DNA from 3 places in the Mesorhizobium sp. ISC15 genome. Region 2 is predicted to be linked to each of the others. Evidence: riboswitches for the same ligand, from Rfam matches in the RefSeq annotation. Region 2 holds a riboswitch; each other region holds the start of a gene.

Region 1 (4,810 bases), 1.4 Mb from region 2:
TCCTTAAGACTGGAAACGAAGATGGGGACGGGGATCATGCCGCGCTGCCGTAGCGCTTCAACAAGCGCGTCGATTGGCGCGACATCAGCGGCAAGCAGCATCGAGCGATAGAAGAGAATTGGGATGATTGGCGCGTCGTCTCCCTCCCCCTCGAGGGGAGGGTGACCCGCCGGGCCGGGTGGGGTCGTTGCGGCAGTGCTCGACGTTTTTTTCTGTTGGCGCGCGTCAGAGGCGACCCCACCCCCGGCCTGCGGCCGGACCCTCCCCTCGAGGGGGAGGGGGACATCGCGCTCGACGACCCCCAGTCCCGGTTGATAGTAGCCCGCCTTTGGCACGCTGACAGGTTCAGCGACCGCCACACCTGATCCGGCGAGACTTGCCAGCTGATGCACCAGCGCCATCATATTCTCCGGCCCGCCTTCGCGGAAATAGCCGAGCAGCCCGTCCAATTCGTCGCGCGGCAGCGTCGAGCATTCGATTAGCCGCAGATCCTCGTCGCGGCATTCGCCGGGCAGCAGCGCCAGTTTTATGCCACGCGCGCGGGCGGTCGAGGCGAGCTGGTCGCAGCCGTAGCGCCACCAGTCGTAACCGCCGAGGATACGAACCAAAATAACCTTCGCGTGGCGGGCGACGCTGTCGATCCAGAGATCGACGGACATCGGATGGCGCAGATCGCGTAGAGCCGCCAGCCGCATCGACGGCAGGCGATCCGCGTCCGCCTTCCACGCCGCCGCCAAGCCGGCCAGATCGCTGTCGGTGAAGGACAGCGCCACGATATCCGCAGGCGTCTGCCTGAGATCGACAGGCTCGGCGAGATCGTCGAGCGAGGCGGATGTTGTGGTGAGGATGTGCATCGCGGCTCGTGCCTGAGGTCAGCCGGCGAGGATACGCTCGATTGCCGGGCGGTTCAGCCCTTTCAGGCCAATGACGACGAGGCGCGAGCGGCGGTCGTCGTCGGCGGTCCAGGCGCGGTCGTAATAGTGATTGACGCGCGGACCGACGGCCTGCAGCAACAGCCGCATCGGCTTGCCGCCGACCTCGACGAAACCCTTGACGCGCAAAACGTTTTCTTCCTCCGCCGCGGTGGCGACGCGCAAAGCCAGCTCATCGGGATTGGCGATCGACGGAATATCGATGACGAACGAGTCAAAATCGTCGTGCTCGTGGTCGAGCTCGTCGTCGTGATGGGTCTTGCGGTTCTCGATGTCGTCCTCGACGGCAAGGCCGAGGCCGAGCAGCACAGACGGATCGACCTTGCCCTGCGAGGTCGGCACGATCTTGACGGCGCGCGCGGTGTGCTCGCCGATGATGGCATTGGCGCGTGCTGAGCCGGCGGCGTCCATCAGGTCGCTCTTCGACAATATGATCAGGTCGGCGCAAGCCAGTTGGTCCTCGAACACCTCCTCGACCGGATCGTCGTGGTCGAGCGTCTCGTCCTGCGCGCGCTGCGCCTGCAGGGCGTCCATGTCGTTGGCGACGCGGCCATCAGCCAGCGCCGGTCCGTCGACGACGGCGATGACGCCGTCGACCGTCACCCGGCTCTTGACCGTCGGCCACTGGAAGGCCTGGACCAGCGGCTTGGGCAGAGCGAGGCCGGAGGTTTCGATCAGGATATGGTCGACCCTCGGCGTCAGCGACAGGATCTGATCGAGCGCCGGGACGAAATCATCGGCGACGGTGCAGCAGATGCAGCCATTGGCCAGCTCGACGATGTTCTCCTCCGGGCAGGTGTCGATGCCGCAGCCTCTCAGGATCTCGCCGTCGATGCCGATGTCGCCGAACTCGTTGACTATGATGGCCAGCCGCTTGCCCCCGGCGTTTTCGAGCAGATGGCGGATCAGCGTCGTCTTGCCGGCGCCGAGGAAGCCGGTGATGACGGTGCAGGGCACGCGGGAGACGGAAGCGTTCATATCTGGTCCTTCAAAAGGTCGAGGGGAGGGATGCGGGCGACGAGGCCGCGCTTCAGGCAATCGGGGCGGCCGCGCCATGGAATGAGGCCGTCGGTCGAGGTGGCGAAGAGCTTTGCGCCAGCGACGAGATCGGCGCCGCTTGTCGCGGTCAGGTCGCCGAAGACATAGCTCCAGCAGCCGTCGCGCAGGATCGCGGCGCTCAGCCGGCGCTTGCAGTTGCCGAGGCATTCGACGGTGCGGATGCGGATATTTTCGCCTGAAGCGGCGCGGCGCGTGTCTTCAGCAAGCAGTTCGCCGGCGCGGGGATGGCCATCGGAGCCGGTCTCATTGCGGCAGGAGGCGCAGATGATCACGGTAACGCCGGCCAAGGCATCACAATCGCCGGACAATACGCCCGCTGTCTCAGCCGAAAAACTGCTGTCGCGTTCCAAATCAGGCTCCTTGCCCGGAAAACCCGCCAGGCGATCGGATTCTTATGTCCTAGACGGCAGGTCTCCTGGCTCGCGGGTCATCGCCTTGGTGCCGCCTTCCCGGGACCGTCCCAGTGGTTTTCGGCCTTGGCTCGTCGCTTACAGTTGCGGGGACAGCCGCGGATTTGAAATCGGAATTTCGCACCGCATTCCCTCTTGGCTCCTCCCTTTGCCGAGAGGAGACCGTCTGGACCGGATTTAGGCTTGTGGAGGCAGTCGTGTCAACGCACGTCTACGAGGCGGCAATGTCGGCAAGGGGTTGGCCCAGGTCACCCGCAGGCGTCACCTCGATGCGTTCCAGGCCGAGCCAGCCCTGCATCAGCTTCAACTCCTCGAACAATTCATCGGCAGTTTGCGTCGGCGCGCCGGGCTCGGCATAGGCGGCATGGACGCGCAGCACGCCGGCGGGGCGGTCGGCCTTGAGGTCGAGGCGCGCCACGATCCTTTCGCCGAGCAGGAACGGCAGCACATAATAGCCGTATTGGCGCTTTTCGGCAGGGGTGTAGATCTCGATGCGATAGCGGAAGTCGAACAGCCTTTCCGTACGCGACCGCTCGAAGACGACAGGATCGAACGGCGCGAGCAGTGCGCGCGCCTCGATCCGGCGCGGAAAACGGGCGTCCTTGTGCAGATAGGCAGGCTTGTCCCAACCTTCGACGCGAACCGGCAAAAGATCACCTGCCTCGACCAGTTCCTCGATGCGGCCCTTGATGTCGGCGGGAGAGAGACGAAAATAGTCGCGCAGGTCTCCCGCTGTCGCGACGCCGTGGGCGCGGGCGGAGATGCGCAGCAATTCGCGATGCGCATCCTCAGGGGAGGGCACCGGCAAGCTGAGTATTGCCGGCGGCAGCACCCGTTCCGGCAGATCATAAAGCCGCTCGAAGCCACGACGTGATGCCGTGGTGATGCGGCCGGCCCAGAACAGCCATTCAAAAGCGTGCTTGGCGTCGCTCCAGCCCCACCAACCGCCGTTTCCCTTTTGGCCTTCGAGAGCCGACGCGGCGAGCGGGCCGCGCGATACAACCTCGCGATAAATGTCTTCAATGTAAGTGGTGCGTTCGCGCCCCCACTTGGCCAGCCCATTATACATTTCCTCGCCGCGCTCGGCCCGTTCCATGCGCCAGCGCATCAGCGGATAGGTTTCGACCGGTAGAAAAGAGGCTTCATGCGCCCAGTATTCGAAGACCGTGCGCTTGCGCGTCACGGCGGCGTTGTCGAGCAGCGCAAGCGGGTAGGGGCCAAGCCGCGAATAGAGCGGCATATAGTGGGCACGCACCACCGCACTGACGGAATCGATCTGCAGCAGGCCGGTACGGCCAAGCACACGGGCCAGATGGCGGCGATCGGGCGTGCCGTTAGGGCGAGGGTCGGCAAACCCCTGTGCGGCAAGCGCGATGCGCCGGGCCATGGCGAGCGAGATTTTTTCCTTCATGCAGACGGCACTCTGTTGGCGTTCGACCAAAGGTTGGGGCGATGATTCCGCGCCATGCTAGCAGGGTTTTGGCGGCATCTATGTCAGGAGAGAAAAGTGGAGTAAAAAGTGAAGGAAATCAAACAGGAGCAGATCGGACCAGTTTATCCGGATATGCCGTCCAGCACCGTGTTTTGAACAAGGTTTGACTTGCTTCGCCGAAAGGCCTGCGCTAACCCTCGCCGCGTTGCAGCATAGAGCCCCCTAAAACGGTTCAGTGGTTAAACTGTCACGCTTCCGCAAGTGGGTCCGGTGCTGTAATCAGAGTGGATTGGCCGCCAACGGAAAGCCGCAGCATGAACGCGTTGTTGAGTTCGTACCTGCCCATCGTCCTGTTCATCGGCGTGGCGCTGGTCGTCGGCCTGGCGCTGCTTGCCGCACCCTTCCTGGTGGCCTACCGCAACCCCGATCCGGAAAAGCTTTCCGCCTATGAATGCGGTTTCAACTCGTTCGACGACGCCCGCATGAAGTTCGACATCCGCTTCTATCTGGTGTCGATCCTGTTCATCATCTTCGATCTGGAAGTGGCCTTCCTGTTTCCATGGGCCGTGTCTTTCAGCCAGATCGGCATGCTCGGTTTCTGGTCGATGATGGTGTTTTTGGCGGTGCTGACCATCGGCTTTGCCTATGAATGGAAGAAAGGAGCGCTGGAATGGGATTGAGCGACAATTCCGGCACGCTCGTCGCGCCGAAGCCAAAAGGCATTCTCGACCCCAGCACCGGAAAGCCGGTGGGGGCGAATGACCCTTTCTTCCTCGAGATCAACAACGAGCTGGCCGACAAGGGTTTTCTCGTCACCTCGACCGAGGCGCTGATCACATGGGCGCGCAGCGGCTCGCTGATGTTCATGACCTTCGGTCTTGCCTGCTGCGCGGTCGAGATGATCCACACCTCGATGCCGCGCTATGACTCGGAGAGGTTCGGTGTTGCTCCTCGCGCGTCTCCGCGCCAGTCCGACA
Region 2 (4,810 bases):
TGCCTTCTTCCTTGGCGACGCGGACCATAAGCCGCCATTGCGCCGAGGAAAGGCCGAGCCCGCTGGCCTTCGCCTCGAAGCGCTTGCGCATCAGGCGCTGCACGTCGTGGATCAAAAAGCCCAATCTATCGATGCCGTCGGAAACCATGAGCGGCATATATTATAAGCGTGCTTACTATTCAAGATGCGGCATTATGCCAGAAGCCGGCAAGTGTGGATGGCAGTCACATCAGGAACGATTGCGAATGAGCATCGTGACCACGAAAAAAGCGCCGACCGAGCTGGTGATGATGCCGATCGGCAGTTCCTGCGGCGGCAGCAGCGTGCGGGCTAGAAGGTCGCTTGCCAGCAACAGCACCGCTCCAAAGAGGGCGCAGCTTGCAATCAGGCGCAGGTGCAACGGGCCGGCCAGGGGCCGGGACAGATGCGGGATCATCAGACCGACGAAACCTATGACGCCTGCCACCGAGACGAGGATCGCCGTCGAGAAAGCAGCGACGAGAAATGTCGTCCTGCGCATCCGCGCAACCGGCACGCCGAGGCTTTCGGCGGCGTTTTCGCCGGCCAGGAAAGCGTCGAGCCGACGGTGGTTCCAAAGTCCGAACACAAGGATGGTGCCTGCGCCCAGAGCAGCCAGTCCGACATTGTCCCACCGCGCCAGCCCGAGCCCGCCCATCGTCCAGAACAGCACCGAGTGGGCGGCGCGCTGGTCACCGGCAAAGACGAGATAGTTGGTCAAGGCGGTGAACATGAACGATACGGCAAGCCCGGCCAATATCAGCCGTTCGGGGCCTTGCCCCCTCACCCGCGAAACCAGCAACAGCACGATGCCGGCGGCCAAAATGCCGCCGGTGAAGGCAGCGACCGGCAACGTCCAGATGCCGAAATGGTCGCCAAAAATGGTGATAACGGAAACCGCGCCGGCCGCGGCACCGGACGACAGGCCGAACAGGAACGGATCGGCGAGGTCGTTGCGCGTTACCGTCTGCAGCAGCGCGCCGATGACGCCCAGCCCGGCGCCGACACAGATGGCCATGATCGTGCGCGGCAGCCTGAGATCGACAACGATTTTGCCGACCGGACCGGGCACGATGTCTCCGTCCAGTCCGGCCGCATGTCCGAGCGCGGCAACCACGTCGCTCAACGCTATGACCGTCGATCCATAGGCGATCGACAGCAGTGCAAGAGTGGCAATCGCCACTGCTCCTGCTATCATTGCCAATTCGAACGCCCTGCGGCGCAAGCTCAGAAAGCTTCCGGGTGCATCGCCCTGGCGATCTTGCCGATCGCCTCGATGTTGGCTGGCCCGGGCGTCAGCTCGGCATAGCGCAGCGCGACGAAGCGCTCATTCCTGACCGCGTCGGTTTCCTTCATCGCCGGATGAACTTTGAGGAAATCGAGCAGTTTCCTGTAGCCGCCACCGTCCTGGTAATCGAGCAGGATCAGGAACTGCGGATTGCGGGAGGCGACCGTTTCCCAATCCGTATTGCCCCAGCTCGTCTGCATGTCGGCCATGATGTTGTCGCCGCCGGCAGCGGCGATCATGGCGCTGGGGATCGCGAACTTGCCTGATGTGAAGGGTTTGTCTTCGCCGGAGTCGTAAAGAAATACGCGCGTTCCCTTGTGGTCGCCAACCTTCGCCGTGATATCGGCGAGTTGCGCTTTCCAGTCCGAAACAAGTTTTTTCGCCTCGGCTTCCTTGTCGAAAATCCTGCCCAGCTTTTCGATGTCGTCGTAGAGCAGGTCCATCGAGGCGGCGGGGCGGTTGTTGTCGAGATGGACGCAGCTTTCCGTCAGCACCAGCGTCTTGATGCCGTGCGGCGCCAGCGTATCGGGCGTCACCTCGCCGCCCGGCTTCATGCCGTAATACCAGCCGGCGAAGAAGAAATCGGGCTCGACCGCGACGAGGTTTTCAAGTGTCGGATATTTCGGCGCGAGTTCCGGGATCGAGCCCTGCTCGGCCTTGAATTCCGGACCGACCTTGTACCATCCGGTGATGCCGGTCAGGCCGAGGATCGACGGTTGCAGCCCCAGCGCGAAGGCCATCTCGGCCATGTTCATATCCTGGATGATGGCGCGCTTCGGCGCGGCGTCGAACGTCAGCGGCGTGCCGCAGCTGTCTACAGTTACCGGGAAAGCAAAGGCGGTCACCGGGAAAGCGAAGGCGGTCTGGGCAAACAGGAGGGAGGCGAAAGACAATGCGAGGCGTTTCACGAATATTGCTCCTTGGTCAAATCGGAATGTGAAGAGGCACGGTTCGGAACGTCGAATACCGTGAGTTCGCGGTCTTCGGTGGGATGGCGCAGCCGAAGCACGTCGACGCCGAAAATCTGGCGGATCAACTGCTTGGTCAGCGCCTCGCGCGGACCGGCAAACGCCTGCAGGCGGGCCTCGTTCATCACCGCGACCCTGGTGGCAAATGGCGTGACCAGCGACAGATCATGAAGCACCGCCACGACGGTCATGCCAAACTGCGACACGAGTTCGAGAAGCTCGCTGCGGGCGCGCGGATCGAGATGATTGGTCGGTTCATCGAGGAACAGGATTTTTGGCTCCTGGGCAACGGCGCGTGCCAGCTGGGCGCGTTGCCGCTCGCCACCCGATAGCGAGCCGATCGTGCGGCCGAGCAGCGGCAGCAGGCCGGTTCTGCGAAGCGCTTCGACGGCGATGTCGCGTTGCTCGCTCCTCCGTCGCAAGCCGGCATGCGGGACGCGGCCAAGCTCGACGTAGTCGATCACGGCAAGCCGCGGATCAGGCTGATCGGTCTGGCCGACGACAGCCATGTGCAGCGCCCGCTCGGCGGCCGAAAACGTCTCCAGCCGGCGTCCGGAAAATCTCACATCTCCCGCGCTTGGCCGCAGGGTGCCACATAGCATGCGCAACAGCGTCGTCTTGCCGGCGCCGTTGGGACCGATGATTGCGAGGCGATCGCCCGCCGCCACCGAAAGGCTGACCGCGCTGACCAGGCATTGGCCATTCGCCGTCGCGCTCAGCTCACGCGCTTCAAGAAGAGGCTGGGAGGCGTCCAACTTACCGTCACTTTCTCAATGGCGACGGAAGGAAGCTGGACGGACCGGCCGACAAGACCGATGTCCACGTCTCCTCCCGGCACACCCCGTCCGGTCAACTCATGCTGATGGCAGGTCTCCTGGCTCGCGGGTCTTTGCGCCATCCTGCCTTCCCAGCCTTGCCGGCCAGTGGCATTTCGGATTTTGCTAACCGCTTACAGTTGCGGGGGCAGCCACGGCCTCGATCCGAAGATCTCACCGTGTTCCCTTTTCACCCCTTGCCTTTCGACTCGGGGACCATCACCCAGGCACCCTAGTTTTCCGCCAATCACAGCGCAATAAATTTCCAGGGTTGAAACAGCCGCTGGAGCGAAGGGTCTTGTCAGAAAGAGCCATACGAATCTCGTTATGTAATAACGTTACCATTTAAAAGACGCCGCTTGCTCCTGTCAAGCTCTTTCGCCCGACGCCTTCGACTTGCCGGCCGCCGTCGCTCGCGATTTGCGCGGTGCGCAATTTCGATCAAACTGCCTCCACCAGGAAGCGGCACCATGACTTTGCCAAATGCGAAGACTGGGCCAAATGCGAAGACTGGGCCAAATGCGAGGAGCCATATGAACCCGACCGAGAAAGCGCTGTGGTTCGTCGAAAGCCATCTGCCGGAATCCGTCTCGCTCGCCGATGTCGCCAAGAGCAGCGGCGTGTCGCGCTTTCACGTGACGCGGGCCTTTGGGGCTGCGACCGGCCGTTCGGTGATGGGCTACATGCGTTCTCGCCGGCTGACCGAAGCGGCGCGCAGGCTCGCCGCCGGCGCACCCGACATCCTCTCGGTCGCGCTCGACGCCGGCTACGCCTCGCATGAGGCCTTCACCCGCGCCTTCCGCGACCAATTCGGCACCACGCCGGAACTGGTGCGCGCGCAAGGCTCGCTCGACAATCTCGCTCTCGTGGAGCCGATCCTGATGGACCAGTCCTTCCTCACCAATCTCGAGCCGCCGCGTTTTGAGACCAGCCGGCCGTTTCTCATCGCCGGTCTCGGCGAACGCTACAGCTGCGAAACCAGCGCCGGCATCCCGATGCAATGGCAGCGGTTCGGCCCGTATATCGGCAATATTCCAGGCGAGATCGGCGACGTCGCCTATGGCGTCTGCGTCAACGGCGACGACACCGGCAATTTCGACTACATCGCCGGCGTCGAGGTGTCCGATTTTTCGGACCTGCCGAGGGAGTTTTCGCGCGTGCGCGTGCCGGCGCAGAAATACGCCGTGTTCGCCCATCGTGACCACATCTCGACCATCCGCCGCACGGTCAACACGATCTGGAACAAATGGCTGCCGGCCTCCGGGCACGAGATCGCCGATGCGCCCGAATTCGAGCGCTACGGCCCCGAATTCGATCCACGCAGCGGCAATGGCGGGCTGGAAATCTGGATACCGGTGAAGGGGTGAAGCGCGGCCAGCCAAGGGCAATTGCTTCAGACAAATGATGCTTCCAGCTTGTGTTGGAGATCATTGTCGAGGCGCGCTCCGCCCGGTTTTTGCCTTCTCCCCTTGTGGGAGAAGGTGTCGCCGAAGGCGACGGATGAGGGGTGCTCCAGCCTGGCGCCGATGGCGTTCCGTCCAGCACCCCTCAACCGTCTCGGCGCTGCGCGCCGATCCACCTTCTCCCACAAGGGGAGAAGGGAAAGACGTTACAGCTCCAGGTTCCAGTTCTGGCCGACCAGATCCTTGCCGAAGGCGTGATGGCGCTCCTCGTCGGCCAGCTTGAATCCTGATGCCTCGTAGATGCGGCGCGCTGAGGTG
Region 3 (4,810 bases), on a different contig from region 2:
AAATGCGCCCAATCCACCTGCGCCTGCGCCCCGGCTGGCGTCTCCACCCGGCGCCGCGCACGGAGCGCCGGGGCTGGATAGGCGCTCTTCCAGAACCGCTCGATGGAGCGGAGGCTGCCATCATAGCCATGTTCCACGCACAACCATTCGTGAAGCGCAGCAAGGTTGAGTGCGACGCTCGTTTGCTGGGAGCGCCAGTGCTCGATCGCCTCGCGCAACGCTTCAGCCTTGAAAGGCTGCCGTGAACGACCGTCCACCGCGCCGGTCTTCATCCGGGCCACGTGGTAACGGACCGTTCCCTCAGTCACTCCAAGAAGACGAGCAATCTCGCTCTTCGCTGTGCCCCGCGCCAATGCCTTGATTGCCATGCGCGCCTCCAGGTCGAGCCGCCTCATCTGCCCCTCCAGATCCCTCAAAGGTCTGGAGCAACAAGATCAGCCGAAGACGACTGCTCGTAAATCTGGATGTCGCCTTATCCTTCACATCGCACGTCGCCCTACACCATAGGCCCGCATGATCCGCCCATTGAGATCGGCGACCAGCTCACCGATCGCCTGATTGAGTTCAACCAGGCTGAAGAAGCGGCGGTTGCGAAGGCGCGCCAGCACCCATCTCTGGGCAATTTGGACCGAAACTTCGACTTTTGCCTTATCGCGGGCCTTGTACGGCCGGGCTGGCAGGATTGTGGTGCCATAGTGCCGGGCCATATCCTGGTACGTACGGTTGAGGCCGGGATCATAGCGGTCGGGGTTGGTCACAGCCGCCTTGAGATTGTCGCAGACCGTGATGGTCGCCACTCCGCCGAAGGCGGCGAACATGCCGACATGGCAGCCGATCCAGTCGCCCAGCCCTTCGCTCGGCCGAGCCTCGCAGTAAACATAGCTGGAGGCTCCCAATGCGCCGACGAACAACTTCATAGCCTGAGCTTCGCCCGTTATCGGGTCGACGATATCGATGGTGTCGCCGGCGTAGTCGACAAACACCTTCTCACCGGCGGCGTGGCGTTGGCGCATCGTTGGCGACACGCGCTGCTTCCGATCGTGCGCTCGCTCAATCCCGACGCCGAACTGATCGAGACAGATTTCGCTCGGGTCCCGCTGGACAAGGTTCTGAACACAGGCCGTTTTGATTTCGAGAAGGCCGAGCAGCATCCGCTCTGGTTCAAGGAACTGAACGGCTTCAAGGACCACGTGCCCGAGACCGAAGAATACGGCATCCGCTCATTCGTCTATCGCGAGCGCCGCCCCTTAGATCCGATGAAGCTCAAGGCCTTCATCAACAAGTCCTGGCCCGGCATTGTGCGAGCGAAGGGCTTCTTCTGGCTGGCAACGCGTCCGCACTATGTCGGCGAAATCAGCCAAGCAGGAGCACTGATCCGCACCGGCAAGCGCGGTCTTTGGTGGGCCTCCGTACCGAAGAACCAGTGGCCGGATCATCCGGAATGGAAGGCCGCAATGAAACCTTATCTCGACCCGATCTGGGGAGACCGAAGGCAAGAGATCGTTTTCATCGGCTGCGACCCGATGGATGAACGCCAAATCCGCTCCGACCTCGATGCCTGCCTCGTCAAGGAAAAGAACTTCATACCCGGCCACTGGCGCGATCTTCCGGATCCATTCCCGAGCTGGGAAAGGCAGGCTGCATGAGCGCTGACGCTCTAGCTGGGTTTCCGACTGAAAATGTTGGCAACGCAGTCCACTGGTTGGCTGCCAGGCACTGTGCGGATGTCCAGTTCGCGACTGCGATGAACCGCCGTTGCAACGACGTGTCGACTCCAATAGCCTTCTTCGCGATGGTTCCGCGGTGCGCAAGCGCCGGGGTGAAAAGGGAACATGGTGAAGCCTTTCAGGCCAATGCCATGGCTGCCCCCGCAACTGTAAGCGGCGAGCAAAATCCGACACGCCACTGGCCGGAAGGCCGGGAAGGCAGGATGGCGCTGAGACCCGCGAGCCAGGAGACCTGCCATCAGCGAGAATTGACCGGACGGGGTGTGCCGGGAGGAAGCTCGAAGGCGGCCTCAATCCGTCATGCGCGCCATCCTTCCGTGCCTTGAAGAGGAGGTGACGGATGGAGAGCGTCGATTTAGGGCACAGTCCCGAGCACAGCATCATCGTCTGCATCCGCTGCCCCGGCCGGCGTGCGATTGACGGGAACCCCGGCTTGCGACTGATATCTATGCTGAATGCCGTACTGGACGGGGAGCCGGGCCGCCGGTTCCACATAGCCGAAGCCGACTGCATGGCCGGATGCGACAGACCGCTGACCGTTGCCTACACAGCCGGCGGCAAGGCCAGCTACCTCTTCGGCGACATCGATTCGGACCGTGACGCTCCCCACCTGATCGACTTCGCACACCTCTATCATGGGCTGCCGAATGGTTGGTGCAGGGAGGGCGAGCGTCCCCTTGGTCTCGCCGGCAAGACGCTGGCGCGCATTCCTGCGGTCCTCGCCGCGCGGGTCGCGTGATGAGCACCGTCATGCTCGAGGCGCACGATGTCGGTTTCCGTTCCCTGGCAGGGCAAAGCCTGGTCGAGGATGTGAGCCTGAGGGTGGAGGCGGGCGACCGGCTGGCAATCATCGGGCCGAACGGCGCCGGCAAGACGACGCTGCTCAGGATGCTCGCGGGAATGGTTCGGCCGGGTTTGGGTGAGATCAGGCTTGGAGGCCGCCGTCTCGACCATCTCGCCGCTATCGATCGTGCCCGCAAGATCGCCGTGGTCGGCCAGTCTGACCAACCGGATCCGCGCCTTGCGGTGATAGACTATGTCGAGCTTGGCAGGGTTCCGCATGTCGGCTTGCGGAGAAGGAGCGAGGAACGCGACATTGTCGTCGAGGCTCTGAAGCGGACGGGCATGTTGAAAATGCTTGACCGCGTGATCGGCTCGCTGTCGGGCGGGGAGCGCCAGCGTGCCCAGATCGCCCGCGCCATCGCGCAGGAGCCGAAGGTTCTTTTCCTTGACGAGCCCACCAACCATCTCGACCCCCGGGCGCGGGCGGAGATTCTGGAACTGGTCGCGGAACTGGGTGTCGCGGTTGTCGCCGTCCTGCATGATCTGTCGCTTGTCGCTCCGTTCGCCTCCCGTGTCGCGGTGATGAACGGGGGACGTCTGGTTGGCCTCGATTCACCGGCCAGGACGCTGACGCCGGCCCTCGTTCGCGAAGTCTTTTCCGTCGACGTGCTGCGTCTGCCGCACCCCGTGGAGGACCGTGAACTCACGATCTTTGACATTCCCATCCGCCTTTCCGTCTACCCCTGATCCACTGGAGGATTTGCACTTGAAACGTCTTCTCATCTGTCTTGCCGCTACGCTTGTCACCTCCGCCGGCTGGGCCTTCCCGGTGACCGTCGACAGTTGCGGCACGCCGCTGACTTTCGATGCTGCGCCGAAGCGCGCCGTTATCCATGACCTCAACATGACCGAAATGGCCTTTGCGCTCGGCCTGCAGCCCTCCATCGTCGGCCTGACCGGCATTACGGGCTGGTACAAGGTCGGGCCTGAGTTCACGGCCGAACAGGGCTCGATCCCCGAGCTTGCTCCCAAATATCCGACGCTGGAGAACCTGATTTCGGTCGAGCCCGACTTCTTCTTCGCCGGCTGGTATTACGGTATGAAGCCGGGCGGCGATGTGACACCCGACACGCTTTCCCCGCACGGTATCAAGACACTGGTGCTGACCGAAAGCTGCGTCCATCTCGACAAGAACCGGCCGGCTTCGTCGATGGACCTGCTCTATGGCGACGTGGAAAAGCTCGGCAAAGTCTTCGGCAAGGAAGTCGAGGCAGGAAAACTGGTCGCCGGCTGGAAAGAGAGGCTTGCCGACATCACGGCCAAGGTCGGAGACAACAAGGGCACGCGGGTGTTCCTCTACGATTCCGGCGAGGACAAGCCTTTCACCGCCGGCAAGTTCGCCATCCCGACTGCCATGATCTCGGCCGCGGGCGGCGAGAACATCATGGCCGACATGGAGACGAGCTGGGGCAACGCGGATTGGGAAACGGTTGCCACCCGCAATCCAGAGTTCCTGATCCTGCTCGATTATCAGGACGATGCCGGTTACCAGAAACTGCTCGATTTCCTGAAGGCGCATCCGGCGATGAAGGAGACCGATGCGGTGAAGAACGAGCGCTTCGTAGCACTACGCTATGCCGAGCTGACGCCCGGTCCAGCCAATATCGAAGCGATCGACAAGATCGCCAAGGCGATGCATCCCGAAGCCTTCTGAGCGTGACGCCCAGATTCTATGGCATGGCGATCGGCACAGGCGTCGCGACGGCGATCGTTCTTGCGCTTCTGTCGATCGCCTGGGGCTCGACGCTCATCCCGCTGCGAGACGTAGTAGCTTCGCTGGCCTATGCGACAGGACTCGGCGGTGAAGCACCCTCGGGCCCGGTGGGAAAGATCGTCGTGGACCTGCGTCTGCCGCGGACGCTGCTGGCGATCTGCGTGGGGACAGGCCTCGGCGTGGTCGGCGCGCTGCTCCAGACCGTCACACGCAACGATCTCGCGGATCCCTTCCTGTTCGGCCTGTCGTCGGGGGCGGCAGGCGCGGTGTCGGTCATCACCGTGTTCGGTGACCACTTCGGCACCTGGACTCTGCCGATCGCCGCCTTCACCGGCGGCATGCTTGCGGCCATCATCGTCTTGCTGCTGGTCAGCCGCATCCATGGCCAGGGGCCGGAGCGGCTGATCCTTGCCGGGCTCGCCGTCTCCTTCCTGTTCACTGCGCTCACCAACTATCTGGTCTTCTCCGGCGACCAGCGCGCGGCGCATTCCGTGCTGTTCTGGACCATGGGCGGACTCGGCCTTGC

Evidence for each region. A riboswitch is a leader RNA that binds a small molecule or an ion and turns the genes downstream of it on or off. The one in region 2 is predicted to bind cobalamin.
Region 1: it holds a riboswitch for cobalamin, as region 2 does, so the genes downstream of both, RPG13_RS23920 (DUF1636 family protein) here and RPG13_RS17135 (ABC transporter ATP-binding protein) in region 2, are expected to answer to the same signal.
Region 3: it holds a riboswitch for cobalamin, as region 2 does, so the genes downstream of both, RPG13_RS32860 (DUF1636 family protein) here and RPG13_RS17135 (ABC transporter ATP-binding protein) in region 2, are expected to answer to the same signal.

Annotation. Positions count from the first base shown of each region.
Region 1 is NZ_JAVSPX010000001.1:4,979,287-4,984,096, reverse strand. Features, by position in the region: gene cobN (cobaltochelatase subunit CobN) at 1-854, opposite strand, end outside; gene cobW (cobalamin biosynthesis protein CobW) at 873-1,910, opposite strand; gene RPG13_RS23920 (DUF1636 family protein) at 1,907-2,341, opposite strand; cobalamin riboswitch at 2,380-2,583, opposite strand; gene RPG13_RS23915 (winged helix-turn-helix domain-containing protein) at 2,613-3,812, opposite strand; gene RPG13_RS23910 (NADH-quinone oxidoreductase subunit A) at 4,148-4,513, shown strand; gene RPG13_RS23905 (NuoB/complex I 20 kDa subunit family protein) at 4,504-4,810, shown strand, end outside.
Region 2 is NZ_JAVSPX010000001.1:3,563,874-3,568,683, reverse strand. Features, by position in the region: gene RPG13_RS17150 (MarR family winged helix-turn-helix transcriptional regulator) at 1-148, opposite strand, end outside; gene RPG13_RS17145 (FecCD family ABC transporter permease) at 230-1,216, opposite strand; gene RPG13_RS17140 (ABC transporter substrate-binding protein) at 1,246-2,214, opposite strand; gene RPG13_RS17135 (ABC transporter ATP-binding protein) at 2,211-3,029, opposite strand; cobalamin riboswitch at 3,122-3,325, opposite strand; gene RPG13_RS17130 (AraC family transcriptional regulator) at 3,623-4,456, shown strand; gene RPG13_RS17125 (bifunctional helix-turn-helix transcriptional regulator/GNAT family N-acetyltransferase) at 4,699-4,810, opposite strand, start outside.
Region 3 is NZ_JAVSPX010000002.1:5,625-10,434, forward strand. Features, by position in the region: gene istA (IS21 family transposase) at 1-368, opposite strand, end outside; partial or broken gene istA (IS21 family transposase) at 492-1,034, opposite strand; partial or broken gene RPG13_RS32855 (GTP-binding protein) at 1,020-1,646, shown strand; cobalamin riboswitch at 1,777-1,981, shown strand; gene RPG13_RS32860 (DUF1636 family protein) at 2,068-2,466, shown strand; gene RPG13_RS32865 (ABC transporter ATP-binding protein) at 2,466-3,257, shown strand; gene RPG13_RS32870 (ABC transporter substrate-binding protein) at 3,277-4,224, shown strand; gene RPG13_RS32875 (FecCD family ABC transporter permease) at 4,248-4,810, shown strand, end outside.